Regions from separate parts of the uncultured Exiguobacterium sp. genome, predicted to be linked through region 1. Evidence: predicted binding sites of a transcription regulator. Region 1 holds the regulator's gene; each other region holds the start of a gene.

Evidence for each region. Region 1 encodes Rex, which represses fermentation and respiration genes when NADH is low (regulators of the CRP and FNR family bind a similar motif). Its sites were predicted from a motif close to TTGTGAAATATTTCACAA; they were not measured.
Region 2: the regulator Rex is predicted to act here: its motif matches at 3,039-3,056, upstream of adhE (bifunctional acetaldehyde-CoA/alcohol dehydrogenase).
Region 3: the regulator Rex is predicted to act here: its motif matches at 2,785-2,802, upstream of pflB (formate C-acetyltransferase).

What each region holds. Positions count from the first base shown of each region.
Region 1 covers NZ_CAXYJR010000005.1:6,552-16,547, reverse strand. The annotation lists gene ACHWTJ_RS01955 (hypothetical protein) at 1-106, opposite strand, end outside; gene ACHWTJ_RS01950 (hypothetical protein) at 120-572, opposite strand; gene ACHWTJ_RS01945 (hypothetical protein) at 697-855, opposite strand; gene ACHWTJ_RS01940 (S8 family serine peptidase) at 982-4,728, opposite strand; tRNA gene ACHWTJ_RS01935 (tRNA-Ala) at 4,950-5,025, opposite strand; gene tatC (twin-arginine translocase subunit TatC) at 5,130-5,909, opposite strand; gene ACHWTJ_RS01925 (twin-arginine translocase TatA/TatE family subunit) at 5,917-6,114, opposite strand; gene ACHWTJ_RS01920 (redox-sensing transcriptional repressor Rex) at 6,114-6,773, opposite strand; gene ACHWTJ_RS01915 (ABC-F family ATP-binding cassette domain-containing protein) at 6,941-8,842, shown strand; gene ACHWTJ_RS01910 (hypothetical protein) at 8,842-9,264, shown strand; gene ACHWTJ_RS01905 (flavin reductase family protein) at 9,410-9,996, opposite strand, start outside.
Region 2 covers NZ_CAXYJR010000005.1:1,594,475-1,604,470, reverse strand. The annotation lists gene ACHWTJ_RS10280 (DedA family protein) at 1-510, opposite strand, end outside; gene ACHWTJ_RS10275 (Na+/H+ antiporter family protein) at 635-1,954, opposite strand; gene ACHWTJ_RS10270 (beta-class carbonic anhydrase) at 2,254-2,805, opposite strand; gene adhE (bifunctional acetaldehyde-CoA/alcohol dehydrogenase) at 3,142-5,736, shown strand; gene ACHWTJ_RS10260 (hypothetical protein) at 5,926-7,326, shown strand; gene ACHWTJ_RS10255 (bifunctional 2',3'-cyclic-nucleotide 2'-phosphodiesterase/3'-nucleotidase) at 7,791-9,996, shown strand, end outside.
Region 3 covers NZ_CAXYJR010000002.1:165,297-175,292, forward strand. The annotation lists gene pflA (pyruvate formate-lyase-activating protein) at 1-414, opposite strand, end outside; gene pflB (formate C-acetyltransferase) at 449-2,698, opposite strand; gene ACHWTJ_RS01060 (hypothetical protein) at 3,038-3,466, shown strand; gene ACHWTJ_RS01065 (DEAD/DEAH box helicase) at 3,495-4,667, shown strand; gene ACHWTJ_RS01070 (hypothetical protein) at 4,664-5,308, shown strand; gene ACHWTJ_RS01075 (GGDEF domain-containing protein) at 5,364-7,151, opposite strand; gene ACHWTJ_RS01080 (GGDEF domain-containing protein) at 7,162-8,994, opposite strand; gene ACHWTJ_RS01085 (ABC-F family ATP-binding cassette domain-containing protein) at 9,174-9,996, opposite strand, start outside.

The DNA.
Region 1 (9,996 bases):
CTGTTATGAATAGAAACATGTTCCAATACCAACGTGTACCGAGCCATTCGACGTCCCGGTACGCGAGGGCAAGTTTTTGTAGACGTTCTTCTCGAGCCGTTTGCATAGCCTCTTCTCCTTTAGCGCGCTTTGTGAATTTCTTTTTCCGTGATATACGTTGGATCAATCTTTCGTGAGATGAACTCTAACGTTTTTCGACAGAGCCAGTAGAACGGAATGACGACGATAACGAGACCGATCAAGAAAGACGTGTTTGGTCGATCAGCCGCCCAGACGATTAGACCGGCGAGTGCTCCGTACTGTAAGATGCCGATCAGCACATGTACCTGATAGAGACGTCTTGCTGAAGCCTCTGATGTATATTTCGCGACAAGCGCGAACCGTTTCCGTTGTAGCAACATGTCATAGCCAAAATACAATAACGGGACGATCATCGCGTAGACCGGCTTCTCGAGTGTGTTACTCAGTGCTAAGAATACCGCAAGCATGACCCACATACCGGTCTTCGTCTTTTGATGCATCTCTTCGTACAGCGTTGCTAAAGCTTCCGTTTGTGTATGTACGTGTTGCATGATCTCCCACCTCTCTATACTGTCATATACTTACATTTTACTGCATCGGTTTCATCTGTAGTACGATTTTTGAAAAAAAAGACGTCCCACCGCTTAGGGTAAGACATCTTTCATGAAGACTAGACTACGCACTGACTTGAATGATGAGGTAAATGACGCTATAGGCGACAATCGCGAGCGGTATCATCGCGACACCGATCAGCCAGCCGTTTCGATCACGGATACCAAGATATAAGACGAGACACCCTACGATGAAGGCGATTAAGGTCGTAAATGGATTCATGGTTGTTCCCCCTCTAATTGTTTCTGCTCTTAAAATTCCCCCTCCATCTAGACGATAAACCACTCCAAGCGCCTGAATACGCAACGAAAGCCAGACGGATGCCCGTCTGGCTTATTCATCGTTGACTTATTTTTTCGTGATGACGACTTTTTTCGTGACAACGTGTCCACCAAGGTCCTTCAGTTTCAAGTTGTACGTATTTTTCCCCTTCTTGAGTGTCACTGTTTTCGTGATCGTCTTCTTGAAGGCTCTCATTTGATATGGTTCCTTGAATGTATGGCGGTACACCGCATTATCATTCATATCAAATCGAATCTCATCATAGTTATCTTGGAGAACGATTTTAAGAGACGCTGTCTTTGTTTTTGCTGATACTGTTTTTGGTGCTGTCACTTTTAAAGTTGGCAATGTCGAATCTAGAATGACTTGACGACTAAATACTAAGCGATTTCCTTTTCCATCATAGGCTTCGACCTTAAACGATTTGACGCCATCTTTCGTATAGGTTACATCATGGCTGAACACATACTGCTGTTTGGCTGCATCAAAACGCAGTTGGACCGCCTTTCCGTTAATCTTGAATGATTTGATCCCTGACTCATCTGATACGTGACCTGCGATAGTAATCACTTTAGATGTCGAAAGACCGAGTGCGACCGGTGTATCGATTTGGACGGTCGGTACCGCTTTATCGATTCCTGTCGTGTTCACCGATTTCGTCACTGTATTTCCTGCATAGTCCTTCACGACGAAATCAATCTTCGCAGACTTCGAGAGACCTTTTAGTTCATATGCTTTTTCTGTCGGTGCTAGCGGCTGTTTGAGGACACTTGTTCCATCGACGAGAATGTCATACGACGCTACACCTGTTCCTTGATCGCCTGCTGTCCATGAAAGTGTTTCTTTTGCAGTATCCCATTGAACCGTTGCTGCTGGTTTTTTCGTGTCAATATAGACGGGGAAGAGATTCGACTGCCACTTCGCATTCGGATAATCGATGACTGATTTGACTTGGTAATAGTAAAGACCGTCTTTGACTGGTTTTCCATTGACTGTTCCATCCCAAGCCGCACTTATGACGGGTGTGAATTTATCTCCCTCACCACTATCATAATAGTTCTTCACAACGTCTGTTTGTAGATCTAATTTACGGAGTGTTGCTTTATTCCGGTCAAGAATCGAATACTCGACTTTTCGTGCATTACGAAGGAACGAGAGGACTGGGAACGCTTCATCCACGCTACCATCATTGTTCGGTGAGAACGCAACCTTGTTTTCAACGACTTTTCCCGCCGTGTTCGTTCCGAGGAACTCGAAATCATCTTTTACTTCTGTCGCTAACCCAGTTAATCCGTAGAACGTCTTCTCTTCGTCATAACGCGGTGCATCGACGATCGGTGCCTGATCCCACTTTCCTTTGAATCCGACGTATGGTACTGTCAATTCCGGGTTTTTGCTCTTCGTATCGATTAAACGAACGAAACCTTCAACGAAGTAGCCATTTTCAAAGACTTGCTCAAGCGGAAGACCATTTGCCCAATCAACGGTATCTTTTAAGTCGACCGATACACTTACTTTCGTTGAGCTCTTCGGATTAATGGAGACAGTGCTTGCTTTCTTCGAACCGACTGCGAATGCAATCGGGAACGTTCCTTTATTCGGATCGACCGCATCCACTGAGTTTTTCTTATAAATATTGTTGGCTTCCAGGAAGTTCGTCCCTTCTGCACCGAGATCCGATTGAACCGTACCAGCTAATTGATACGTCACTTTTTCGCTACTGTAGTTTTTCAAATCGAGTGTGAACGTGAATTTCTCGCCGACCTCTTTGAGTGCAGCTTTTCCTTCACCTGATTTCGTTTCCGTAACGACGACTGGTGTTTTCATCGCAGCACGTAGATCCATCAGACCAGCACCTTCACGACGTGGTGAATAGAAGCTACCAGTTTTCGCTTCAGCATTATACTGCCCTTTATCAAGCTGTGGACGTGACGTGTTCATGAGGATGTTCTTCGCGAGTTTAACGCGTGTCGCACCGTCGACTTTGAAGTCCTTCGCAATCCGTTGCATGACGAGTGCTGTTCCTCCAGCGACGTGTGGTGCTGCCATCGATGTTCCACTCATGACGCCATATTCGTTATCATTGAGCGTCGAGTAGATTTTTCCACCCGGTGCTGTGATTTCTGGTTTGAAGTCAAGGTTTGGTGTAACACCCCATGATGTGAAATCAGACATCTCGCCCGCTACTGGGTTATCTGCTGAGACCGCTTTTCCATCGAACGTCACAGCAATTGCTTTTCCTGCTTTCGCTTTTTCTTCGAGGTCATTCCCGTCAGCGATGCTGAGCGTCACCATCGGAATCGTCGGATTGTTGAGTGCCATGCTGACATAATCCCCATGATCGACTCGTCCACGAACGATGACACCGGCTGCTCCTTGTTTCTCAGCTTCTGCTTGAATCATGCCGTAATTGAAACTACCGTTACGCACAACAAAGACAACTTTTCCTTTGACATCCTTTCCTTGATAGTTCGATGCTTGACCATCGCCGACATAAATGACGTCTTGCTTTTCCTTATTGAATACCTTAATCGGATTCGGCGAGTCCTGTTTTTGGTATGCCAAATACCCAGCATCCTGTCCGTCAATCGTTAGCGCCATACCTTCAAGCGTCAATTTCGTATTCTCTAAAGAAGCAACTTGTAGCGCTTGGCTGATCAACCCTGGAGATCCTACGACTCCAATGTCAGGATTCGCTGTATACGGATTGCCTGCACCATGTCCTGTGAATGCCGAGTTTCCAGCAGAGATCGCACATAAGATGCCGTTGTTCATCGCGTTGACGATCGCCCGTTGCTCTGGGTCATCCGCGTTGACGAACGATGCTGTTGAACCGAGACTCATGTTGATGACATCGGCTCCGAGTGCGATCGCATCATCGATCGCTTTGATGTAAATATCACTGAATGTCGATGGCATGCCTGGATCATTTCCGAATACCTTCATGGCAAGCAGCTGTGTTTCTGGCGCGACACCTTTGATCCCGCCATTTGCTTCGTCTCCATTGGCACCGACCGTACCCGCAACGTGCATTCCGTGCATCGATGCGCCTGCGCCTAAATCACGGATTTCACTATCGTGATCGGCATAGTTATAGCCGTATGGGACTTTTTCTGTGAAATACTTTCCTTTTAAGCCTTTTGTTTCTTTGGCACTCTCAACTTTAGAAGCTGTTAAATCCACCTTCGTTTCCGGGCTCAAAACCATGTCTTTATGCGACGGGTCAATTCCCGTGTCAATGACCGCTACGATCGTTCCTTCCCCTTTGAAACCGTAATCCTGCCATGTCTCTTTCGCATTGACCATGTCCTTGCTATATAACATATCCGGCTTAGCGCCTTTATCAGCTTTTGGTCGTGCGTATTCGTGCGCGATATGTACATCCTTGACCCCATCTAACTTCTTAATATCTTGAATATCCCCGAACTTTACTTCTCCACTAAAACCGTTCAAAACTGTCGTAAAGCTTTCTTTATATGTCACCGGAATCGCTTGTTTCGCGATAGCAGACTTGACTGATTTCTGAACAGTGACGAGACGTTCCTTAATGGATTCTTTTTCGGCATTGCTCAATGTGCTATACCGCTTATTTTGCGCCTGTGCGATTTGAATCGCTGGCTTTTGCTCCATCTCGATGACGACGCGGACCTTGTCAGACTGCTTATACACCTTCTCCTGCCCTGTTTTCTTAAGTGAGAGGGCGTGCGGCTTTTGACCACTTGACTTGTCTTGCGAGGACAGTGCTCCTTGAGCGCTGACCAAGTTGGAAGATGTCATCAAGACAGCTGCCAAGAGTGCGATTTCCTTCTTCATGCTTCTTTTCCCCTTTTCTAAAAAACTATAATGATGTTACCAACAAAACATTTAAACGAAAATTCTGTATATTTAGTTTAATGAAATAGATGGAAATAAACAATTCAGTTCTGTCTGTTTTATATAATTATTTGTTTTTATTGCCACATTATATTACATCTCCATATTTTGAGAACAACAAAAAAACTCTTGAATTCTCAAGAGTTTGAAATATACGAATTTGGTGGAGACTATCGGGATCGAACCGACGACCTTTTGGCTGCCAGCCAAACGCTCTCCCAGCTGAGCTAAGCCCCCATGAATTATCTTTAGTATACGCATCGCTAACTGCTTTATCAATATAAACGTAACGCTTTCATAAAAAAGAATTCCTCCCGAAATGGCTGGAAGGAATTCACGATTCATTTATTCAATTCACGCATCAAATCCGCCTGTCGTTCAAGCTCTGCCTGTTGCTCGAGGATCAAGACCTTTTTGTACGTTCGCGCAGAAATTAAGATACTGATTTCATAGAGAACGAACAATGGCACCGAGATCATCAAGTGTGACGTCACGTCTGGTGGTGCGATCAATGCCGCAACGACGAACAACGCGAAATACGCATATTTCCGATTCTTTCGCATGAAATATGGCGTCACAAGACCAAGACGTGTCAGGAACATCGTCACGACCGGCAATTGGAAGAGAAGACCGAACGGCATCGTCAACCGGATGAGGAAACTGAAATAGTTTTCGACTCCGATGACTTGCTCGATCCCCAATTCTTTCCCGAGATCCGTTGAGACTTCGAGCAAGAAGGGAAGCAACCAGAAATACGAGAAGGCTACACCAGCCAAAAATAGAAAGAAGATGACTGGAATATACGTCAGTGTTGCTTTTTGTTCCTTTTCATAAAGCCCTGGTCGGACGAATGCCCACAGCTGATACATCCAGAACGGTGACGCTAAAATCAGCGCGATAATGAACGCAAGATTCAAATACAACATTAAAGGATCGGCGACGTTGAAGGCATTTAATCCGATACCGAGCTCTTTTAAGTCCGCTTGTAAAAAACGGACGAGCGGTCGGACGAGCGGAAATGCGACAGCGAACAGGACGACGACGATGAGGAGCGACCAGACGATCCGCTTACGCAGTTCGTCCAGGTGCGACGTCATGCTTTGTTCTTGATCAACCGTCATGATTCAATCACTTCTCTTTCGGTTCGTCCTTTTTATCGTCGTCCATGATGCCGTTCGTAGCATTTTTGAACTCTTTCAATGTCTGACCGGCAGCACGACCGAATTCCGGTAACTTCTTCGGTCCGAAGATGATCAACGCGACGACAGCGATTAATCCGATACTCGCAGGTCCGATACCTAGCGTGAGCGGGATAAGGTTTTCCATTATGATTTCACTCCTTCAGCTGATTGCGAATAATGCTTCATGAAATAAACTAACGACTGCAACTCGATCGATAAATCGATGTGATGGACCCGGACGCTCGCTGGCACGTTCAACCGCGCAGGCGTAAAGTTCAGGATGCCTGTCACACCATACTCGACTAACTCATCCGCTACTGACTGTGCGAACTGGGATGGAACCGTCAAGATGGCGACATCGACCTGATTCGCTTCGATTTGTTCTTTCATGTCCGAAACATGATAGATTGGAACGTCATGCGTCGTTGTTCCGACCTTCTCTTCGTCCGCATCAAACGCAACGACTATCCGAGTACTATTATTCTTTAAAAAGTTATAATTTGCAAACGCTGTTCCGAGATGACCGACCCCAATTAAGGCAACATTCGTCACCTCATCTTGATTCAAGGTTTTGCGGAAAAACGTTAACAGATGTTGAACGTTATATCCATATCCCTTCTTCCCTAATGCCCCAAAGTAGGAAAAATCGCGACGAATCGTTGCTGAATCAACCTTCACCGCCTCGCTTAACTCAGCAGAAGAGACGCGGAGCTTGCCTGAATTGTATAAACTTTGGATGAAGCGATAATATAGCGGCAACCGTTTTGCTGTCGCTTGTGGAATTTTTGTGTCTGGTCCATTCATCCTGCAGTTCCCCCTTCGGCCACATCCATCGTGGCACCCAAATCTTTGCAAAAAGCTTTCTACTCTTCTTGATTGTAAACCACTTCACATATAGTCACAAATAATATATTCCGCAGGACCTCGCGCTTTTGTTCGTGATAGACTAAAGGGTGGAAGGATGGATGGAAATGATACTCTTACAAGTCAACCAACTCTCGAAATCATTCGGCGTCGAGCCGATTTTAGAAAATATCAAATTGGAAGTACAAGAGCGGGACCGGATTGCGCTCGTCGGACGAAATGGTGCCGGTAAATCGACTTTGCTCAAAATCATTGCTGGCGAACTCAGTCATGACTCGGGTGACATCATGAAAGGCAAGGATGTCAAAATCGGTTATCTCGCACAAGACAGTGGTCTCGAATCGAATGAGACGATCTGGAACGAGATGCTGACTGTCTTCGAACATTTACAGGAACAAGAACGGACACTGCGCCGGATGGAAATCGAGATGGGCATGGATCATATCTTGAACGACCCGGTCGCTTACGATCGTCTCTTGAAGACATATGACCAAGCACAACACGACTTCTCAGAAGCCGGTGGTTATCAGTTTGAAGCGAATATCCGCTCTGTCCTGCATGGCATGCGCTTTTATCCGGACGATTACTCGCGCCGGATCCAGACGTTATCCGGTGGTCAACGGACACGTCTCGCCTTAGCGAAGATGCTCCTGCAAGCACCAGAGCTTCTTATTCTTGATGAGCCAACGAACCACCTCGATATCGATACACTCGCTTGGCTCGAAAGTTACCTCGGTGGTTATCGTGGTGCCGTCCTGATCGTCTCGCACGACCGGTACTTCCTCGACCAAGTCGTCAATGTCGTCTATGAGCTCTCTCGCAATGTCTGTCGTAAGTTCACTGGGAACTATACAAAGTACTTGGAGCAAAAAGCGGCCTTGTACGATCAGGAAATGAAGCAGTTCGAACAGCAGCAAGAAGAGATCGCGAAGATGCAGGACTTCATTCAACGCAACATCGCCCGGGCGACGACGACGAAACGTGCACAAAGTGTCCGAAAACGACTCGAGAAGGTCGACCGGCTCGATCGGCCAGATGGAGATGAACGCAGTACGGTCCTGTCCTTCCCGATCGAAAAACAGAGTGGGAATGACGTTCTTCAAGTCAATCAATTGGCGATCGGTTACGAAGAAGCTGTCTCAAAAGACATCACGTTCCGCTTGCAACGCGGCGAATCACTGGCACTCGTCGGACCGAATGGAATCGGAAAGTCAACGCTCTTAAAAGTCCTCGTCGGCCGCTTACGTCCCCTCTTCGGTGATTTCCGTTTCGGAACCGGCGTCTCGATCGGGTATTACGATCAAGAGCAGGCGGAACTCAATGACCGGAATCGTGTCATCGATGAGATTTGGAACGAATGGCCACTGATGCGCGAACAAGAAGTCCGTTCCGTCCTCGGGCAATTTCTATTTAGTGGCGATGATGTCTTTAAGATCGTCCATGAGCTATCCGGTGGCGAACGCGGACGTCTCGCACTTGCGAAACTGAAACTCCGGAAAACGAACGTCCTCGTCCTCGATGAGCCGACGAACCACTTGGATCTGGATTCGAAGATGGTCCTTGAGAACGCGCTCGTTGACTATGAAGGGACGTTGTTATTCGTTTCTCACGACCGTTACTTCATCGATCGAATCGCGACTCGTGTCATCGAGATGAGTGAAACGGGTGTGGCAGAATACCTCGGCGATTATTCATATTACATGGAGAAGAAAGCCGAGCAAGAAGAGATCGCTCGTCTTGAAGCCGAGGAAGCAAAAGCAGCAAAAGTCACGGCTTCGAAGACAATCGACAAGGAAGCACAGAAAGAAGAGCGCAAGCGCCGCCAGCAAATCGAACAACTCGAACAAGATATCGAGCGGCTTGAACAACGTTCAGCGGAAATCGAACAATTACTCTGTGAACCAGAAGTCTTTAATGACATTCCGAAAGCGACAGCTCTTTCAGCAGAACGTGATCAAATCGACGTTGATCTACTGGAATTGATGGAACGATGGGAGAATCAACACTGATGCGGACGAAAAGTTTTTTCATTAACCTCATCTTAGGATTACTATCCGGTGTTCTCTATTTCGTGCCGTTGTATGCCGATTATGTATCCGTCTTTATCCGACCGGATGCCTTTAATGCCGTTTACTTATTGTTCATCCTCATCTCATGTATGATCGGTCTCGTCATCCAGACATGGAGTGGTCTTCTCGTCAGTCTACTCTCGGGACTCTGTTGTACGCTTCTGACGACACAGCTATTCGTCGAGCTCAATGATCCGTTGATCCTATCGTATTATGGTAGGGTCTCACCGCTCATCGCTTTCTTGATCAGCTGCGTCGGAATCTGGGCGCTGGCCATCGTGTTCTATTTACTTGATGGCTATCAGTACAGTAAACGTCATGGTCTTGAAGCCTCTTCAAACGAAATTGATCCGCAACCTTGAAGTTTAATTAACTCATTAGAGGTGCGATATAAGAAAAAGGAGTGGAGAGACCGGTCTAGCTACCGGAATCTCCACTCCTTTTGTTTGAATCGAAACGTTCGTCGTCAGAATGGATCGGACGATGAATCAGGCATTCACACTTCCATCATTTTGTCGGTCGAGCAATCGTAAACGTCTTCCCGATCGTCGCATAATCATTTCCTGCTAAACGAGCGACAGCCTTCAGACCTGCCGCGTCAATCCGGAACGACTCGACGAGTTCATCCGCGACGTGATAGCGCAGTACTTCCCCAATCAAAAGATCGGCACCTTCTAGCTCGACGTGTTGCGTCAAGCGCATCTCGAAGCGAATTTTCGCTTCCGCGATTCCCGGTACTTCGATTGCGTCACTATCGACGAGTGTTAAATCCGTCCGCTTAAGCTCACTTTCACCGTAAGCAAGTGGCGCTGCTGTCTCATTGACTGCGTCGACGATCTCTTCGCTGACGATATGGATGACATAACTTTGTTTCGCTAAGATGTTACGTGCCGTATCCTTCTGCCCCTGATCCGTCCGTTGTACGGCGATCACCAGTTGCGGCGGACTGCTTGAAGCGACCGTAAAGAAGGAAAACGGTGCGGCGTTGACCGTCCCGTCTTCTCCTTGCGTTGTCACGAAGGCGATTGGACGCGGAATGATGCTTCCGATCAGTAATTTATAATTGTCTTTTGCGCTAAGCGTTGATGCCTCAA
Region 2 (9,996 bases), 1.6 Mb from region 1:
TGCGGCGACTTCCTTGATCGAGCGCCAGTTCGTTCCGAGCGTCTCCCCAAGATAGAGAAACAAAATCGACCATGGAATGATGGCAAGAACCGTGTAAAGTGAAAACTTCGTTTGATCCATTTTTGCAAGACCAGCCGGAATCGAGATGGCATGGCGGACGACAGGGATGAAGCGTGCGCCGAAGATGACACCTTGACCGTACTTCAAGAACCAGCGTTCAGCTAAATCCAGATGATGTTCAGAAATTAGAATATACTTTCCGTACTTTAGGATCAATGGACGACCGCCGTAGCGAGCGAACCAGTATAAGAACAGTTGCGACAGCAATCCGCCAATAACAGCGGCTACGACAGCGAGCGGCCAGCCGATCGTTCCTTGAGAGATCATGAATCCACCGTATGAGAGGACGATTTCGCTTGGTATGATTTCAATCATCAACCCGAGGGCGATACCGAAATATCCGAGATCGGCAAGCGAAAGTAAAATCTGGTTGACGATTTGAGATAACACGTAAGACAACTCCTTTATAATCAGTACATTCTTTTATTTTAGAGAACCAACGATCAAATGAAAAGGAAAAAAACGGAGACAATTTAAAAGACGGATTCGCCATGAACGCGAACCCGTCTCATTTTTATAATACGACCGCAGCGATCGTACCGAAGATGATCAAAGGAATATTGTAGTGCAGGAACGTCGGGATGACGGTTTCCCGCATGTGATCGTGCTGACCATCTGCATTCAGACCACTCGTTGGTCCGAGTGTCGAGTCTGACGCGGGGCTACCAGCGTCACCGAGCGCACCAGCAGTCCCGATGATAGCAATCGTTGCTTCTAAGCTGAAGCCGTACTGAATGCAAAGTGGAACGAAGATGGCAGCGATGATTGGAACAGTCGAGAAACTCGAACCGATGCCCATCGTGACGAGAAGACCGATCAAGAGCATGACGAAAGCAGCAACGAGTTGGGAATCACCCATTAATGCTTTTGAGTTCTCTACGAGCGGCTCGATATCACCCGTTTTACGCAAGACGTTCGAGAATCCGTTTGCTGAAATCATAACGAATCCGATGAATGACATCATCCGCATACCACGTGTAATGACGTCATCTGCTTCACTGAATCGAACGAGACGAAGCAACAAGAAGAGAATCAAACCAGTCGTCGCAGCAAGAATCATCGATTCTGTCTGCAGTTGAACAATCAACGTCGCGATGACGACAACACCACTTAAGATCAGTTTCGTCTTCGTGATGACCGGAATTTCATAATCGTCCGGGGCGATATCACGAATTTCATATGTCCGCTCTTTCCGGTACGTATAAAGACCGATCAAGAGACCGACGACCATTCCAAGTGCTGGAATCGCCATCGCTTCGATGACGGATGCACCTGTTGTATCAAGACCATTGGCTTTCAGGTTTTTCAGCAAAATCTGATTCAAATAGATATCTCCGAATCCGACCGGTAAAAACATGTACGGTGTGACGAGACCGAATGTCATGATGATCGCAATCCGGCGTCGGTCGATCTTCAACTGAGAAAAAAGACCAAGCAATGGTGGAATGATGATCGGAATGAAAGCGATGTGAATCGGTAAAGCATTTTGTGAACTGATTGCGAGTAACAGAATCGCAAACAAGATAAATCCTTTTAACTTTTTGACTGAAGCGGCACTTGCGTTACCGCGTGAACGCTCGATCAATGCGTGCGCGAGCGCATCCGGTAAGCCCGTTTTTGAGAGAGCAACGGCAAATGCGCCAAGCATCGCATAGCTAAGGGCGATCTCGGCCCCGTCGCCAAGACCACCTGCGAACGCTTCGGTTGTTTTCGTTAAATCAAGCCCACCGACGAGACCACCGGCAAACGCACTGATGATCATCGCGAGCACGATGTGGACGCGGAAAATCGCTAAGATGAATAGTAAAAAGACGGCAAACAATACGGCGTTAATCATTCAGTAAAACCACACTTTCTTTTGTTATCACTGCACTATACTAAAGTATCTTACAGCCATGTTGGAACACTGTCAAGGGTAAAAGTCTGACCTCGTAGAAAAGGACTTCACAATACACTTTTGCGCTTTTCATAAAAGGTCACACTCTTTTATACCCGGAAGTATAAGGTGAAAAGCGCATGGATTACTCAAAAAAACGTGCCATCCTTCTCTGTTACGAGAAAATGGCACGTTATCTTTAAGTTCAGACGACGTATAGCATCTGAATCTATTTGCGTTTCTTCTATAGAGAGTGATCAGCAATCGACGACGTCAAGTTTACCAGTTCCTGGATCGATGACGAGTCCGTGGACGTTCGTCCCAGGTGGTAGTAATGGGTGGTTCTTCACAAGGTTGACCGAGTGGGCGACGCTTTCTTGAACTGACGTGAAACCACGCAACCATTGATTCAAATCAACACCAGATACTTCGAGTGTGTGAAGAATCTGTTGGTCGATGCCCCGATCCTTCATTTCACTGATCATGTGTTTAGGATCAATCGTGCTCATGCCGCAGTCGTGGTGACCGATGACGACGACTTCTTCAGCACCAAGAGCATACAACGCGACGAGAATCGAGCGCATGACGGAACCAAATGGGTGCGATAGGATAGCACCGGCATTTTTGATGATCTTCGCATCCCCGTTCTTAAGACCAAGTGCGTGTGGGAGGAGTTCCGTCAAGCGGGCATCCATACACGTCAGGATGACGACCTTTTTGTCTGGGAACTTATCCGAGACGAACTGCTCATACTGTTTTTCGGCGACGAATCGCTCGTTGAAGGCTAGCATTTCCTGTACAACTGACATTCAAGTGTCCTCCTTTAGTGGTAGCTCTTAATATGTACCCCATATCAGAATACAAGATGATGAAACGGCTATCAAGTCACGAAAATGCGAGGTGTGACAAATCGCACACATTTATGTACATGAAGCAAAACGATGAAAAAGAAGAATTTACAACAGTTGTAAACGCTATCAAAGGTGTGAGGGAATTCACAGGATGGTCATGCACAAAACAGGAAAAAGGGGTTATGATTGATTTGTGAAGGAAAGCACAAACTATTGAAAAACAGCTTGGCATTCCTGACATAATGGTTGGCAAATCAAACTCAGATTCGTTCCACGACAGGGAGGAAACCACTCATGGCTGTGAAAGAAAAAACAAAATCGACGGTAACGCCGGTCGAACAAGCAGTTGGACAAATCGTTGAAAAAGGGCAACGTGCATTACAAGAATTATTGACATTCGATCAAGAAAAAATCGACAAGATCGTCCGGGATATGGCACTTGCCGGACTCGAACGGCACGTCGAACTCGCTCGTCTCGCAGCAGAAGAGACGGGACGCGGTGTCTTTGAAGATAAGATGATTAAAAATATGTTTGCGACAGAATACATCTATAACAGTCTACGTCATGAAAAAACAGTCGGGATTTTAGAAGAGGATGTCCAAAACGGCATCACCTATATCGCTGAACCCGTCGGTGTCGTCTGTGGTGTCACACCGGTCACGAACCCGACATCAACGACGATGTTCAAAGCATTGATTGCGATCAAGACACGCAACCCGATCGTCTTCGCGTTCCACCCATCGGCACAACGGTGTTCCGTCGAAGCAGCGAAAACACTCCGTGACGCAGCCATCAAAGCCGGGGCACCGAAAGACTGTATTCAATGGGTCGAAGAACCATCACTTGAAGCAACGAAAGTCTTGATGAACCATGAAAAAATCGCCATGGTCCTTGCGACAGGTGGAGCAGGAATGGTCAAATCAGCGTATTCAACAGGTAAACCGGCACTCGGTGTTGGACCAGGGAATGTTCCGTGTTACATCGAACAGTCTGCGAAAGTCAAACGGGCAGTCAGTGATCTCGTTCTCTCAAAAACGTTTGATAACGGGATGATTTGTGCGTCTGAGCAAGCCGTCATCGTCGACCAAGAGATTTATGCGACAGTTCGTGCGGAAATGGAAGCACTCGGTTGTTACTTCTGTACACCGGAAGAAAAACAACGCCTTGAATCACTCGTCATCAAAACCGATACGTGTGCCGTCAACGCGGACATCGTCGGGAAACCTGCGACATGGATCGCAGAAAAAGCCGGCATCGATGTTCCGGAAACAACAGTCATGCTCGTCGCGGAACTCGAGCACGTCGGAGCGGCAGAACCACTGTCTCATGAAAAACTGAGTCCGGTCCTCGGTGCGTACCGCGTTGCATCGACCGAAGAAGCGTTCACGATTGCCGAACAGATGCTTGAGATCGGTGGTCTCGGTCATACGGCCGTCATTCATACGACAAACGATGATTTAATGACAGCGTTCGGACTCCGCATGAAAGCCTGCCGGATCCTCGTCAACAGTCCATCTGCTCATGGCGGAATTGGTGATCTGTACAACGAGTTGACACCATCACTTACACTCGGTTGTGGATCATACGGGAAAAACTCTGTATCTGAAAACGTGACAGCGAAACACTTACTCAACGTCAAAAAGGTGGCGAGACGACGCGTGAACATGCAATGGTTCAAGGTTCCTGAAAAAATCTACTTCGAAAAGAACTCTGTTCAGTACTTGCGGTCGATGACTGACGTATCACGTGTCATGATCGTGACGGATCCAACGATGGTACAGTTCGGGTATGCCGATAAAGTGATTCAAAACTTACCGCAGTCCGTCAGTTACCGGATCTTTGACCAAGTCGAACCAGATCCATCCGTGACGACTGTTCAGACAGGTGCTCAAGCGATGCGTGACTTTAAACCCGACTTGATCATTGCTCTCGGTGGTGGTTCAGCGATGGATGCCGCAAAAGGAATGTGGCTCTTCTACGAACAACCGAATGAAACGTTCTCGAACTTACGTCAAAAATTCCTCGATATCCGCAAACGGGCATATCAATTCCCGACACTTGGTCGTCAAGCGAAGTTCGTCGCGATTCCGACGACTTCTGGTACAGGTTCAGAAGTGACACCGTTCACCGTCATTACGGATAAAGAGAAAAACGTCAAATACCCGATTGCTGACTATGCGTTGACGCCTGACGTCGCAATCGTTGATCCAGAATTCGTCATGACCGTCCCAGCTTCAATTACTGCTGATACCGGAATGGATGTTTTGACGCATGCGACAGAAGCATACGTCTCGGTGCTTGCGAACGACTACACGGATGGACTGGCACTGAAAGCAATCAAGATGATCTTCGATTACTTGCCACGAGCATATGCTAACGGATCAGACGCCGAAGCACGCGAAAAAGTGCATAACGCGTCAACGATGGCAGGGATGGCATTCGCGAACGCCTTCCTCGGCATCAACCACTCGATCGCGCACAAAATCGGTGGCGAATTCCATACACCACACGGACGGACGAACGCGATCCTGATGCCACACGTCATTCGCTATAATGCGTCACGCCCAACAAAACTAGCAGCATTCCCGAAATACGAATCATTCGTCGCCGATGAACGGTATGCCGACATTGCACGCTACCTCGGTCTTCCGGCAACAACGACGGAACAAGGGGTCGAATCACTTATTCAAGCAGTTGCCGATCTCGGACAACGTCTCAACATCAAGATGTCATTCAAGGCGCAAGGCATTCAAAAAGCAGACTTCGAGGCAAAACTCGACAAGATGGCAGTCGATGCCTTCGAAGATCAATGTACGACAGCGAATCCGAAGATGCCGCTTGTCGCTGAGTTACGGACGATCATGGAACAAGCGTACGAAGGCATCTAATAGAGAAAAATACCATGGCACCTGATCGTTCAACCGGCTTCTCACTGTGAGAAGCCGGTTTTTGTTTTGGGAATCAGTGGAGACAGTCAGAGAAAAAGTGGGATATAATGGCTGTTGAATGAATTTGATGTTTTTCGTTTCGCTGTAGCAGGAATATTCAAACATCAGACATTAAAAGGAGGAAATGGGATGGAGTCAAGGCAAGAAAGGAAACAACGACGGTTTTCCGTCTGGGATGTCCTGTTTGGCGTCCTCATCGGTCTCATCTTTTTCGGTGTCATCTATGGCGCAATGGCATTTTTGACTTCACAAATCACCTCATCCTCAGACTATCAGGATCTCGTGACGCAGATGCAACAGGCGGACGTCTCCTGGAAAGATGCAGACATCACGGTGTCATTGATGCTTCTGTTCGTCGGTGGGCTATCGATCACGATGCCGAGTGCGGTCCGAGACGGAATCATCAATCAGGTGCTCGATGCGAGTTCTGCCGGCGACGTCTTATCGTTGTTTGGGATTGACTTAAAGCAAGTTCTTGCACCACTTACGTTTGATGTCTCTTACGGCACGTTACTCTATTCCGTTTTTGGCATCGGTTTGATCGTCCTGTTATTTTTGGTGTTACGGATTAAGGCAAGTCGGCTCGGGTGGACGATTCGATCGATCAGTTTCTTCTTAACAGTCGGGATCATCTGGTTCGTCCTTGCTGGACGCGGAAACGACGTGCCATTCCTCTCGTTACAAGACGGCTATGCGATGAGCGGGATCTTACCGCTTCTCGTCGTCAGTTTGCTTGGTTGGATGGCGTTCTTCCCGCAAAAGTTATCCGGTTTGACAGCTGCCGGTCGTGCCAGTTTGCTGATTTTAATGCTCGCAAGTACACTTCAACTCGTCTTTACGGTGCAGGACGAAGCGGAATATGACGGTGATTCCTCACTACGGACAGCACTCACCGTCGCGAGTCTGAACGCCGGAAGTGGCGGGATGTACGACTGGATCCACGGCGGTCAGGTCGTGTATCAAGCAGATGTCCTTGGAGCGAATGCGGAAATCCCGGTCTCGATGTTAAACGGAGAGACCTCAACGGATCAGCTCAATGACTCGATTCAAAAAGTCGTCGATGGAATCGACACGGACCGGGTGACAGAACAATTGTTGACGTTACTCGGTGGAGAACGTCCGGATTTGTCATCAACACAATTGAAGCTCGACCCTGTTGATTACGGTGTCGCGCGGCAGACGATCCAAGCGATTGATGCGGAATCGGCAGGAGCGACGCCACCGAATGTCTCCAGTGAGAGTGCGTACTGGGTGCTGTTGCTCGTAACGTTCGCGATCTACTTCGTCTGTAGTATCCGAAGCTTCAAGTCGATTATCGATCCGTTCGTCTTTGCGATCGCGATCGGTGTCATCAGCTTCATCGTCAGTCAAGCTTCATACGTTCAGTTCGCGATGAAATGGCGCAGTGACGTCTTATTCGAGTTCGCTCAACAGACGGCAGGCTGGACCGTACTATACGCCGCAGGACTTGCGTTACTTGGTGGAATTCTTGGTTATGTCGTCCGACGGAAACCAGAGAAAACGGTGTAAGGGACGTGGAGTGATGAAGCTCCTCCACGAGGAGATATACCCTGAGTGGGGATGACGAACGTTGCTGTCATGCTCGCTTTCCGTAGGCGAGAGGTAAGTCGCGTATCCTAAACTACGACCGGATCTCACCTGACCCTGACGAAAGCGAAAACCATGCTTTCTTTCCCTGTAGGAGTCGAGAAGGAACAGTTACGTTCTACATCAAGCATAAACGATACGTTTTCAGGTTCATGTCCTGGAATGTATCGTTTTTTCGTGGTTCATCTCATTTCATTTTCACCCCCCCTTTTTTTACCATTCACGCTTGATGTGTAAAGGTAAAATCAACAATGTTAAGCCAGTATTTGGAATTAGTTAAGAAGGTTAAATAAGACGGATGTCCGACCTATTTGAAAGGACTATTAGCTATAATCGAACCATGCTAAATTAATGAAGCAGTCAAAACATCCTGGGGGGAAATTTAAATGAAAAAAGCTACAAAGCTCGTCATCGCGTCGACCTTGATCGCACCGATGCTCGTACCGGTCGTTCAAGTCAAGACACTTGCTGCTGACAATAGTGTCGTCAAGTTACGCTTCTTAGAAACAACGGATTTACATACGAACTCCATGAACTACGATTACTTCAAGGATGCGCAGGACGAAACGATCGGTCTCGTCAAAGCAGCTACAGTCATCAAGAAGCAACAAGCTGAAGTGGGCGCTACGAACAGCTTCTTGTTTGATAACGGAGATACACTTCAAGGAACGCCATTCGGTGATTACGTGAAGAATCAGTACGATAAAGGAAACAAAGGCAAACACCCGATGTACGAATTGATGGAATACCTCGGTTATGATGCAGTCACGCTCGGAAACCATGAATTCAACTTCGGGCTAGATTTCTTGAAGTCAGCGATGAGTGCTTCGAGCGGTTCAATCAAGTTCGTCAACTCAAATGTATTGGATGCAGTTACGAAGAAGCCAATCGTTTCAGACTACAACAAAGATGGAAAAGATTATCAAATCATCGAACGTCAAGTCAAGGATCAGAACGGTGACATGAAAACAGTCAAAGTGGGTGTGTTCGGAGTCGTCACGCCACAAATCATGGCATGGGATGCGGGGAACCTGACAGGGAAAGTCACAGCAGAAGATATCATCCCTACTGCAAAAGCAACAGCGAAAAAATTAAAAGATGCAGGCGCAGATGTCGTCGTGGCACTTGCACATACAGGGATCGGGGATACAGTAGATCAAAAAGATGGTGATGAGAACGTCGGATACGCGTTGACAAAAGTCGCAGACATCGATGTCTTGATGACAGGTCACCAGCACGGGAAATTCCCAGCAGCCGATTCAGCGTTCAACAAACTACCAAACGTTGATGCAACGAACGGATTGATCAATGGCAAGCCAGTCGTCATGGCAAACACGCAAGGTAAAAACGTCGGAGTCATCGATCTTCAGTTGAAGGAAGTTGACGGGAAATGGGTCGTTGATACGTCAGGTGCGAAACTAGCGGACGTGACGAAAGACACGACAGCTGATGCCGGTGCCGTCAAGTTGATCGAAAAAGCACATGAAGGAACGCTCGCTTACATTCGTCAAGAAGTCGGGACGATCAATGATGATATCCAAAGCTTCTTCGCTCTCGCGCAAGATGATGATTCCGTTCAGTTCGTCACGAACGCTCAAAAATGGTATGTCGAGAAACAACTTAAAGAAAATGCCGATCTTGCGAAATATAAAGATCTCCCGTTGTTGTCAGCCGGTGCACCATTCAAAACAGGTGGTCGTAACCAAGTCAACGCGTCCGATTACACATTGATTAAAAAAGGACCGATTGCGCTCAAAAACGTCGCCGATCTCTATGTTTACCCGAATACACTTGAAGTCGTCAAAGTAACAGGTGCTGACGTTAAAGACTGGCTTGAGATGTCAGCCGGTCAATTCAATCAAGTTGGTGCTGAGCAGACAAACTTATTGAACAAAGATTTCCGTAGCTACAACTTCGATATTCTCGATGGCTTGACATATGAAATTGATATCACGAAACCGGCGAAATTCGACTATAACGGTGTCGTCGTCAATAAAGACGCAAATCGCGTCCAAAACATCAAGTATCAAGGCAAAGCGATCGCAGACGATCAAGAATTCCTTGTCGCGACGAACAACTACCGAGCAGGCAGTGCGACGTTCCCGGGTCTTGGTGGCGGAAAGAATATCGTCTACAAATCAGCCTACGAAACACGTAACGTCATTTCGGACTTCATCAAAGCGAAACAACCGGTTGATTATAAAGCCGATGACAACTGGTCACTCGTCGCAAGTAAGCCAACGACGGTCAGCTTTGATTCAGCGGTTGCAGCTGCACCGTACGTCAAGCGGTATGAAGGCATCACGAACACAGGTGAAACACGTCCAGGTGAGACAGGTACGTTCCTCAAATTCAACATGAACGTGCCGATGAAAAACTTCAAGGTCTCGGCAAAAGCAGTTAAACCAGGTGCGAAAGTCGTTACTGGTCAAGCCGTTCCAGGTGCAAAAGTCATAGTCAAACTTGGCGATAAAGTCCTTGGAACAGCAACAGCAAACGAAGCGGGTCAATACGAAGTCGTGACACGTCCGCTCAAATTGCGTGACAAGTTGACGATCGTCTCTGAACTCAGCTTCATGAAGACAGAAACGA
Region 3 (9,996 bases), on a different contig from region 1:
GACGCGACAAGCGGCATCGTCGATATGTTTAATATCAAGCAGTACCAAATCCGTCGCATCGAGAATGGCATCGATGTTTTTCGGGACGACGGATCCCGCGGTATCGATGACCGTATGCAGTCCATGCCGCTTCGCTTCTGTTAAAGCAGCCTCCAAGAATTCTGGCTGAGCGAGTGGTTCACCTCCAGAGAAGGTGATTCCGCCACCCGTTGCCTCGAAAAAGGAGCGATAGCTGATCGCTTCTTTTACGACTTCGTCTGCTGAGACACGCCGTCCGCAACCGAACTCCCATGTATCTACGTTATGACAGTATTGACACCGTAGTGGGCATCCTTGCGTAAAGACGATGAATCGAATGCCAGGACCATCGACTGTTCCACATGACTCAACGGAATGGATCATACCATAGGTCATCCTGCTCACTTCCTTTCACATACTACACATCATTTTAGAGAGAACCGTGGAACGTTCGATTGATGACGTCGATCTGTTGTTCACGCGTCAGTTTAATGAAGTTGACGGCATAACCGGATACCCGAATCGTTAACTGCGGATATTGTTCTGGATGCTCCATGGCATCGAGTAACGTCTCACGGTCAAAGACGTTAACATTCAAATGGTGTCCCTTTGAAGTCGTACCACCCATATATCCGTCAAGTAATCCGACCGTATTGCGAATACGTGTGGCCTCATCCTTACCAAGTGCTTTTGGAACGATCGAGAACGTGTACGAAATACCATCGAGCGCATGTTCATACGGTAATTTTCCGACAGATGTCAGTGCGGCGACAGCTCCTCTAGTGTCACGTCCATGCATCGGATTAGCACCCGGTGCGAATGGTTCACCCGCACGGCGTCCATCTGGCGTATTTCCTGTCTTTTTACCATAGACGACGTTTGAAGTAATCGTTAGAACAGACTGTGTCGGGAGGGCATTGCGATACGTTGGATGTTTACGAATTTTCTCCATAAACAGTGTGACGAGATCGACCGCCATCTGATCCACCCGTTCATCGTTATTCCCGAACTTCGGAAACTCGCCTTCGATCTTGAAATCAACTGCAATCCCATCCGTATCTCGGATTGGACGAACTGTTGCGTAACGGATGGCAGATAAACTGTCAGCGACAACCGACAAACCAGCGATACCGCATGCCATCGTTCGTAAGATTTCCGGATCGTGTAACGCCATTTCAATCCGTTCGTAGCTGTATTTATCATGCATGTAGTGGATGACATTCAATGTGTTGACGTACAGTTCTGCGAGCCAATCGAGTTGACGATCATAAGCCGCCATAACGGTTTCGTAATCGAGTACTTCATCAAGCATCAATGGACTTGCTGGGGCGACTTGAATTTTGAGCTTCTCGTCCATTCCGCCATTGATCGTATAGAGTAATGCTTTTGCTAGGTTTGCCCGTGCGCCGAAGAACTGCATCTGTTTCCCGATTCGCATCGCGGAGACACAGCAAGCGATGCCGTAATCATCTCCATAAACCGGTAACATCAAATCATCGTTTTCATACTGAATCGAGCTCGATACGATCGACATCTTCGCACAGAATTCCTTGAATCCGCGTGGAAGCTGAGTAGACCAGAGAACGGTTAGATTCGGTTCCGGCGCCGGACCGAGTGTCGAGAGCGTGTGCAGGAAGCGGAATGAACTTTTCGTGACGTTTGATCGCCCATCTTCACTCATTCCACCGATGGATTCCGTTACCCACGTCGGATCACCTGAGAACAGATCGTTGTAGTCCGGTGTCCGTAAGAACTTAACGATCCGAAGCTTCATGACGAAATGATCGACGAGTTCTTGTGCGGTCTCTTCGGTCAATCGACCTGTCGCAAGATCACGTTCGACATAAATATCAAGGAACGTCGAGACGCGACCGAGTGACATGGCTGCTCCGTTTTGCTCCTTGATGGCAGCGAGATAAGCAAGGTAGACCCACTGGAATGCTTCCTGTGCGGTTTCCGCCGGACGCGACAGGTCAAAACCATAGCGAGTTCCAAGCTCAGTTAGCTCCTTCAACGCACGTAATTGTTCATTCATCTCTTCGCGGTCGCGGATCATCGATTCAGAGAGGAATCCACCACGCGCCTTTAAGTCCCGCTTCCGATCTTCAATCAAGCGCGCTGTTCCATATAAAGCGACACGACGATAGTCACCGATGATCCGTCCGCGTCCGTAAGCATCTGGTAATCCGGTGATGATACCGGCTTTACGCGCGGCGCGCATCTCAGGGGTATAAGCATCAAAAACCCCTTGGTTATGTGTCTTCCGGTATTCGCTGAAGGTTTTCGTCACAGTCTCGTCTGCTTCAAAACCATACGCAGCTAAGGCATCATTCACCATCCGAATCCCACCGTTCGGATGAATCGAACGTTTAAACGGTTCGTCTGTCTGTAAACCGACGATTTTTTCAAGGGAGAGATCAAGATACCCTGCATCATGTGATAGGATCGTTGAGGGTGTCTTGGCATCGACCGCATACACACCACCACGTTGGCGTTCTTCATTCGTCAGCTGTAGAATTTGTTGCCAGAGCCGTTCCGTCGCTTGCGTCGGACCGACTAAAAAGTGATCATCTCCTGTATATTCCGTGCGGTTGAGTCGAATGAAATCTGCGACATCGATCGCTTTTACCCATTCACCGGACGTAAAGCTTGTCCAGGCACTTGTTTTTTCTAATAACATGGATACCACTCCTTTAATATTGAGCTAATGATCAGTTCCTTATGTGAATAGTGTAACAAAAGGAAAGAGAGATTCCCTTTACGTTCATGTGAATGTTTTAACAAGTGAACAAACGTTGATATGACGGGCTTTCCTTATTTCTGTATTCATATGAACATAGTTCACGAAAAACAGTTTGAGACTGCTAATCCAAGGTTTTTTAGAAACTGTATGAGTTGATTTGAAAAAGGTCTACTAGAACAGTTGAAACTGTGAGGAATGTCACGTTACGGCATCTTGTGTTTTTAGGACGTATCGTTGACAATGAAAAAGGGAATATAGAACGTGGAGGTGTGCCAAATGGAGTATGTATCATTAACACAACAAGGAGAGTATCAGTCAGGAGACTGGGTCTCGCTGAAAATCGGATCGGACGGTTCAACGCGAACGGGAATGATCACGGAATTCGAAAATGATGGATTCTGGATTCGGTTTGAAGATGATTTTGATTATGAAGACTTTATCGGCTATGATGAATCGTATTGGATTGCGCTTGTTCGTCGTCCGGTTGACGTAAAAGCGACGTATGCGAGTCTTGCGGAGTACCCGGCACTCGCTGCAGAATTACAGGATCGTGTCATCCAAGGATTCGAAATTTTAGAAGAAGAAGCCGGTGAAAGCGAGATTCGATTCCATATTCGATTGCTCGACGCAGGAAATGAATATACACAGACATTACGGGGATACCGTGATGTATCAGGAGATCATGTCGAATACGTAACGGCATGATGGAATTAAGAGAGTAGGAGAAATCGATATGAACTTTACAAAACCATTTTTACAGGAAGCATGGGAACGGGCGCGCTTTACCGAGTTAATGCCTGTTCAAGAACAAGCGATTCCGTTGTTGCGCGAAGGAAAAGATGTCCTTGCTGAAGCGCCGACAGGAACAGGGAAGACGCTAGCCTATGTCATTCCAGCTTTAGAAAAGATTGAAGTAGAAGAACCTCACGTGCAAGTCGTGATCACGGCACCCACACGGGAACTCGTCATGCAAATTCATCAAGTCATTCAATTGTTTGCTCAAGGAAGTGGTATCAAATCCGGTGCATTCATTGGTGGTGTTGAATTAAAACGACAATATGAACGATTGAAGAAAAAACCGCAAATCATCGTCGGAACACCGGGGCGCCTTGTCGAGTTGATCGATTCGAAGAAGCTGAAGATGCATAAGGTGAAATTGATCGTCTTGGACGAAGCGGATCAAATCTATGAGAGTGGTATGAGTGACTCGGCGACGCGAATCGCAAACAGTGCACTACGCGATCGTCAGTTAGCATTCGTCTCAGCGACATTACCAGAACGAACAGCGGAATGGGGACGGACGCTTGCAAACAACCCTGAGACGATTCGAGTTGAGCGTGCCGTCAGCACACAAGTGACATTCGGTTATTTGGAGACTTCACGCCGTCAGAAGCCGGAATTGTTACGTCGTCTGGCGAACATGCAAGGATCAAAAGTACTGACATTCATCAATAACCGTTCCTTCCTCGGACCATTGAATGGCGAGTTGAGTAAATTCTCATTGAAATACCGGATTTTAGACGCTGAAAAAGGCAAACGAGAGCGGATGGAGACATTGCGTTCTTATAAAAAGGGAGAGTTTCCTTTACTCGTCACGACAGGTCTTGCGGCACGTGGGTTAGATATCGAAGCAGTCACGCATGTCGTCCATTATGATTTGCCGGAGTCGCTTGACGATTTCGTACACCGTTCAGGTCGGACGGGACGTGGAAACGCAAACGGTATGGTACTTGCTCTTGTTACGGATCAAGACTTAAAACACTTAAAAACACTTGCGAAGCAAATGGGAGTCGAGATGGAAGCGATGGAAATTTACCGTGGGGAAGTCATTCCGAAACGTGAATTCACAGCACCTCAGACGATTAAAAGACCGGCTACTCCTCACCGGAAAGGGCGATCGAAATGAAGAACGATCGAAAAGTAATTCCGTTTCCGACGACGGTTTCTGAAGCGGAAATGAACGCAGCCTTGAAGAAAATGTATCAAGAAGCAGCGACAGCGCGGAGTACGGATTGGGTCGCTTTCATTGAAGAAATTGCGACGGAAGGACGTTGGTATTTAAAAGATGCTGAATTGTTCCGAGACTTGTTCGTTGACTGGGCGATCTTTTATGAAACGGATGATCAAGGAAAAACACCACACGGTCGGTTTCTCGAGCAGGTAAAAGAAGAGCTATCACCTAGTCTCTATCGCGCCTTGCGTGGATTAGCCGACCCGATGCCTTCGCTATTTCAAGTCGAGGCGGATGGTGTCGTTGATTTAATGTCAAAACAGACGTATCAAACCGATTTGGCGGAGATTGAAGTCGAACCGGGGGATCTGTTGATTGGGAAACTGCTCTATATTTCTGCGAAGTGGCGCTTTGCGATTGCCTACATGAAGGTAGCACGCGCATTAGTACCAGAAGTTCTTGCTTTGTTGACGGACTTCGTGGATGAAGTGGGAGAAGACGCTTTGCTTCGTCAGTATCCTGAATTTTGTGCGGAATTGATCGACTTACTCCTCGATATCGAAGAAGGCAATATTGCACCAAGACCAGAAGAATAATCGAAAAAACCTAGAATACATGATCCGATTATGGTCAACGTATTCTAGGTTTTTTTCATGAATCTGCTCGATATAGGGCGACATCGTTTTTATCCCGATGTTTCACGCGATACATGGCAAGATCGGCTTGCTTTAAGCATGTTTCAAGATCAGCCTTATGACACGAGGTCACACCAATGCTTGCGGAAACGAATAAGGATTGTCCTTTATAGACGTAAGGACGTCTTAAAAATTGCAAGAAGGACTTGCATTTTCGACGTAAGGACAGTTCATCATCGGCGTGTAAGAGGATCGCGAACTCATCTCCACCGAGGCGATACACCGATTCTGAGGAATTCGTATGGTCGCTCAATCGCTTCGCAACCTCGATCAATACATAATCTCCTGCCTCGTGACCATACGTATCATTGACTTGCTTGAATCCATCTAAGTCGACTAAGGCAAGATAACTCATCTTGAGTAGTTGATTTGAGAAATCTCGTTCTAAGGAACGACGGTTGCCGATACTAGTCAAAGCATCATGGTAGGCATGATATTCGATTCTCTTTTGACGAATTTTACGCTCTGTGACATCATGTAAAATCGTGAATCGTCCCATCGAGGTAGCGGCGATTTGAATCGGAATATCAATGATTTCATAGCGTCGACTTTGTTCATCCTCATATTCGTCAACTTTCGTTTCGAGCGTCTCTAACAAATGACGCATCGTACGAGGAACATGTTCAATTGTCATATCTGGCAAATGAAACAGACGTTGAGCAGCTAAATTCGCGTATAGCGCAGTGCCGGACTGATCAAGTCGAATCATCGGATCAGGATGACCGAGGAAGAGTGGAATGACCTGTTGTTCACTATCTTGGATTTGTTGTTTTCGATGTTCGATGCGTGAAGCGAGTTGTTCATTTCGTTCGTGTAATTGTGCGACAATCAATCCATGCTGACGGGCAATCAAGATTTGTCGAACGATTAGCAAGAATAAGATGATAAAGATGTCAAGTTTTCCACCTTCTTGTTCCACCATGTAATGGATGAACAAAGGAACAGCCAATAAAGGAAGCCACGAACGGGGAATGACAGTCGTTCGTGCAGTTCCTTCTTCAATATGATCAACATGCCATAGAATAGCTGCGCTTTGTGCCAAACGGATCAATATCGGGAAGAACAACAGATAATCCGCTGAAAAGTCCGGGAAGTAGACACTAGAGACTTCATAGATACCACGAATGAAAATGGATAAGAATAATAAAAATAATGCCATTCGTGAGACCCAATGTGTCTCTTGGATGAACGTAAAATAGAAGAAAACGAACAAACCGAGTGATGTGTTCGTGATGACGATGATGGCATAAGGAACAGTCTGGAGGCCAGGATTCGTCAGTTCATTGAGGACATGAAATGCGACAAGTGCTATGAAAACGACGATGATTGCAGCATCGACGAAAGCGAGTACATGTTGTCCGAGTGTCCGTTTTGTGATGATTCGGTAAAAAATCGCGTATAGGAATACGTAATGGGAGATTGAAAATAAAATCAAGCTATAAATAGATGGAACTGGAAAGTCTGGATCGAAGAAACGTAACGTCTCAAGAACGGAACCGATACAGGATAAAACCAGTGACCCTAAAGCAATAAGCCAAAACTTTCGTCTAGGTACGACTAATGTTTGTTCCTTACGATAAGCCGTAAGAATGAAGTAAGCAATCAATCCAAGTGATACATACTGAAGTACCTGTTCGACGATCCGATTAGAGATGGAAGGAGTCCATGTAGCAAGGATCATTAGAGCAAAAGAGATGACGAGCATGGCAGGGAACCAACGGATGAAGTAGTTTGATTTAATCATGGAATCCCTCCTAACGTTTAATGTGGGCTGCGAACATATAATTATTTTTCTCGTTCTTCTTGATATGGTACATGGCTTCGTCTGCCCGAATCAATAATTGTTCTGAGCTCTTACCGTCTTCAGGATATAAGGAAATTCCGATAGATGGTGTGACACGAAGTGTATATGTTTTGATATAAAATGGATGATTCAGGACTTCGAGAACGTGTTCGGCAAACTGCCGAGTTTCCGCAGCAGATGCCTGAATGAAGATCAAGAATTCATCTCCGCCAAGGCGTGCGACAAAATCAGTTGTGGTCGTCATCGATTGCAGACGCGTTGCCGTTTCTTGTAGCAGTAAATCACCGACATCATGTCCATAGGTGTCATTGATGTGTTTAAAACCGTCCAAATCAATGAACAGTAAGGAGCCATTTTCCAACGTCGGAAGAGTCAGGTACAGTTGTTCCTCGAAGTAACGACGGTTTGGTAAACGAGTGAGCGAATCATGGTACCCCATACGTTCTAGCCATACTTCCTGCTGATAGTCTTCCGTGACATCCGCCAAGATGACGAAATAGCGTTGTTGATCTGCAATATCGATGACTGTCGTATTTAAAAAGATTTCTGGATGTTCCTCCGTAGCAGGTACATGTAGGAGGTGAGCGGGATAGGTCAACTGTTTTTGTTGAAGCAACGGAATGAGTCGATCAAGTTGTAGGCGTTGACTCGGTCCGAGCGGTAGATCATTCCATCCTGCTGCTGCAGCGGCTGGATTGACGGATCGAATCTGATGCATGTCATCGATTTCAAGAACGATTTCTGGGTAAGACAAAAAAAGTGATGTCAGTTCTTTTTCGCGCAACTGTAGCAAATCTGTTTTTTGATGGACGATATCTTCTAGATTCGTTTGTAATGTCGTTGTTTCCTGTAACAACCGAAGATTCTCCCGGTATGAAAAAAGCTGTCGTGTTAAAAATAATAAAAATGTAATTCCGACAGATAATAAGAAGAAGGTTCGAGAGACTGGGAAGAATGTAATGTAAAGAATCAGCGCAGATAATAAGATGTAAGCCATTAAAGAACGCGTAAGCGTCTCGACCCGAATAAGATTCGCTTGCTGCTCACGACTAATAGGAAGGGCGCGCGTGTTCATGAAGGCAAGGATGAAGAGTCCGCTGAGCGGATATAACGGAAGCAAGTGACCCGCTATTCGTGGTTCACCGTTTAATAGCAACGTATAAAACACGAAGTTCGTCATGCCGAGAATGAACGTTCCGAGTACGAGAAAAATGAATCCTGATCTTGATACGTTCCGTCTTAAACCAGACGCATAGAGTAAAAAAAAGAAAAGCGTCAATAAAATTGTCAAGAAAGCATAAAATGTCCAGCTGATTTGCTCGAGTAGCGTTCGTGTATAAGAGGGAACAAAGCGAAAAATGGCGATATATCCAGCAATCATTGAAACGGTGAACAAGGTCAAGGAATCAAGAATCAATAACTTTTGTTTTTTGAATAATGTTAAATCCAATTGTCTGAAAAAGAAAACGACCATCATCGTTAAATGAATCGTATAAGGTAAATCCAGCAAAACGTTCAGATTGACATCGTTCCATTGAAAGAAACGTCCCATCATATTCAGGAAATCGCCCAAAAAATACGAGAAGAAGGCGATAGATAACCATTTGTACGGAAGGGAAGGTTGTTTGAAAGCCTTCGATCTACTAAGTAAGAAAATCATAAAAGAACCGGTCAAACTAATGACTGCTGAGAGTTGTAACGAGCGGTCTTGTGGCAATAGCCAGAGTATCATGTACGTAATGGCTAAGTAGAATGCGACGGTAGGGTAGATGTTTTGAACCATCCGTTTCACCGGAACTCCTCCTTTCGCAAGCCTTCCTAAAAAACGAAATATGCTATAACATTACCCGATATCTAGTATGAATTCACATTTATTTTCATATTAAAAACGAAAGTAAGAGATGTTTTCCATTTCATGAAAAAAGCGGTGCTCTTCTAAAGGAAGAACTCCGCTTGTAGAAATTATTGATTGGATTGACGATAGTTTTCAAATGCCTCGATTTTTTCAGAAAGATATGTCCAATATTCCATTCGCTCGTCAAGCGTTGCTTTGGTCTTTTCGATGGCTTGATACAATTCATTGACCTTTCCGAGATCACTTCCTGCTGAAGCGAGATCAGCTTCTAATTGCTCTAATTCAACTTCACTCTCTTCGATTTGTTGCTCAATGATTGCCCAATCTTGTTGTTCCTGATAGCTTAGTTTCTTTGGCGTCTCCGTCTTTGGTGCTGTAGCAATCTCTGCTGTCTTTTCAACGACGACTGAGGGGACAGGTGCTACCATTTGCTCAAGATAGTCTGTATATTGTCCGTAATAAAAGACGATATTCCCGTCTTCAAATGCAATCAAGCGATCGACGACCCGGTCGAGGAAGTAGCGATCGTGGCTGACCGTGATGACGGTGCCGGGGAATGATTCCAAATAGTCTTCTAGTACGGATAAGGTCTCGGTATCCAAGTCGTTCGTCGGCTCATCAAGGAAGAGGACGTTCGGTTCTTCCATTAAAATCGTCAACAATTTCAGACGTCGTTTTTCGCCGCCGGAAAGCTTGCCGATTTGTTTGTATTGGGCTTCCGGTTTAAAGAGAAACTGTTCGAGCATCTGACTTGCCGTGATTTCCTCACCAGCGAGTGTCGTGATGACTTTTGCAATCCGTTCGACCTCATCGATGACGCGACGTTCGGGATGCGTGAATTCGGCGAATTGACCGTAAAAGCCGATTTTCACCGTTTCGCCATGAATGATTTCACCGGTTGTTGGCTCTAAGCGTTGCGCAAGAATTGAA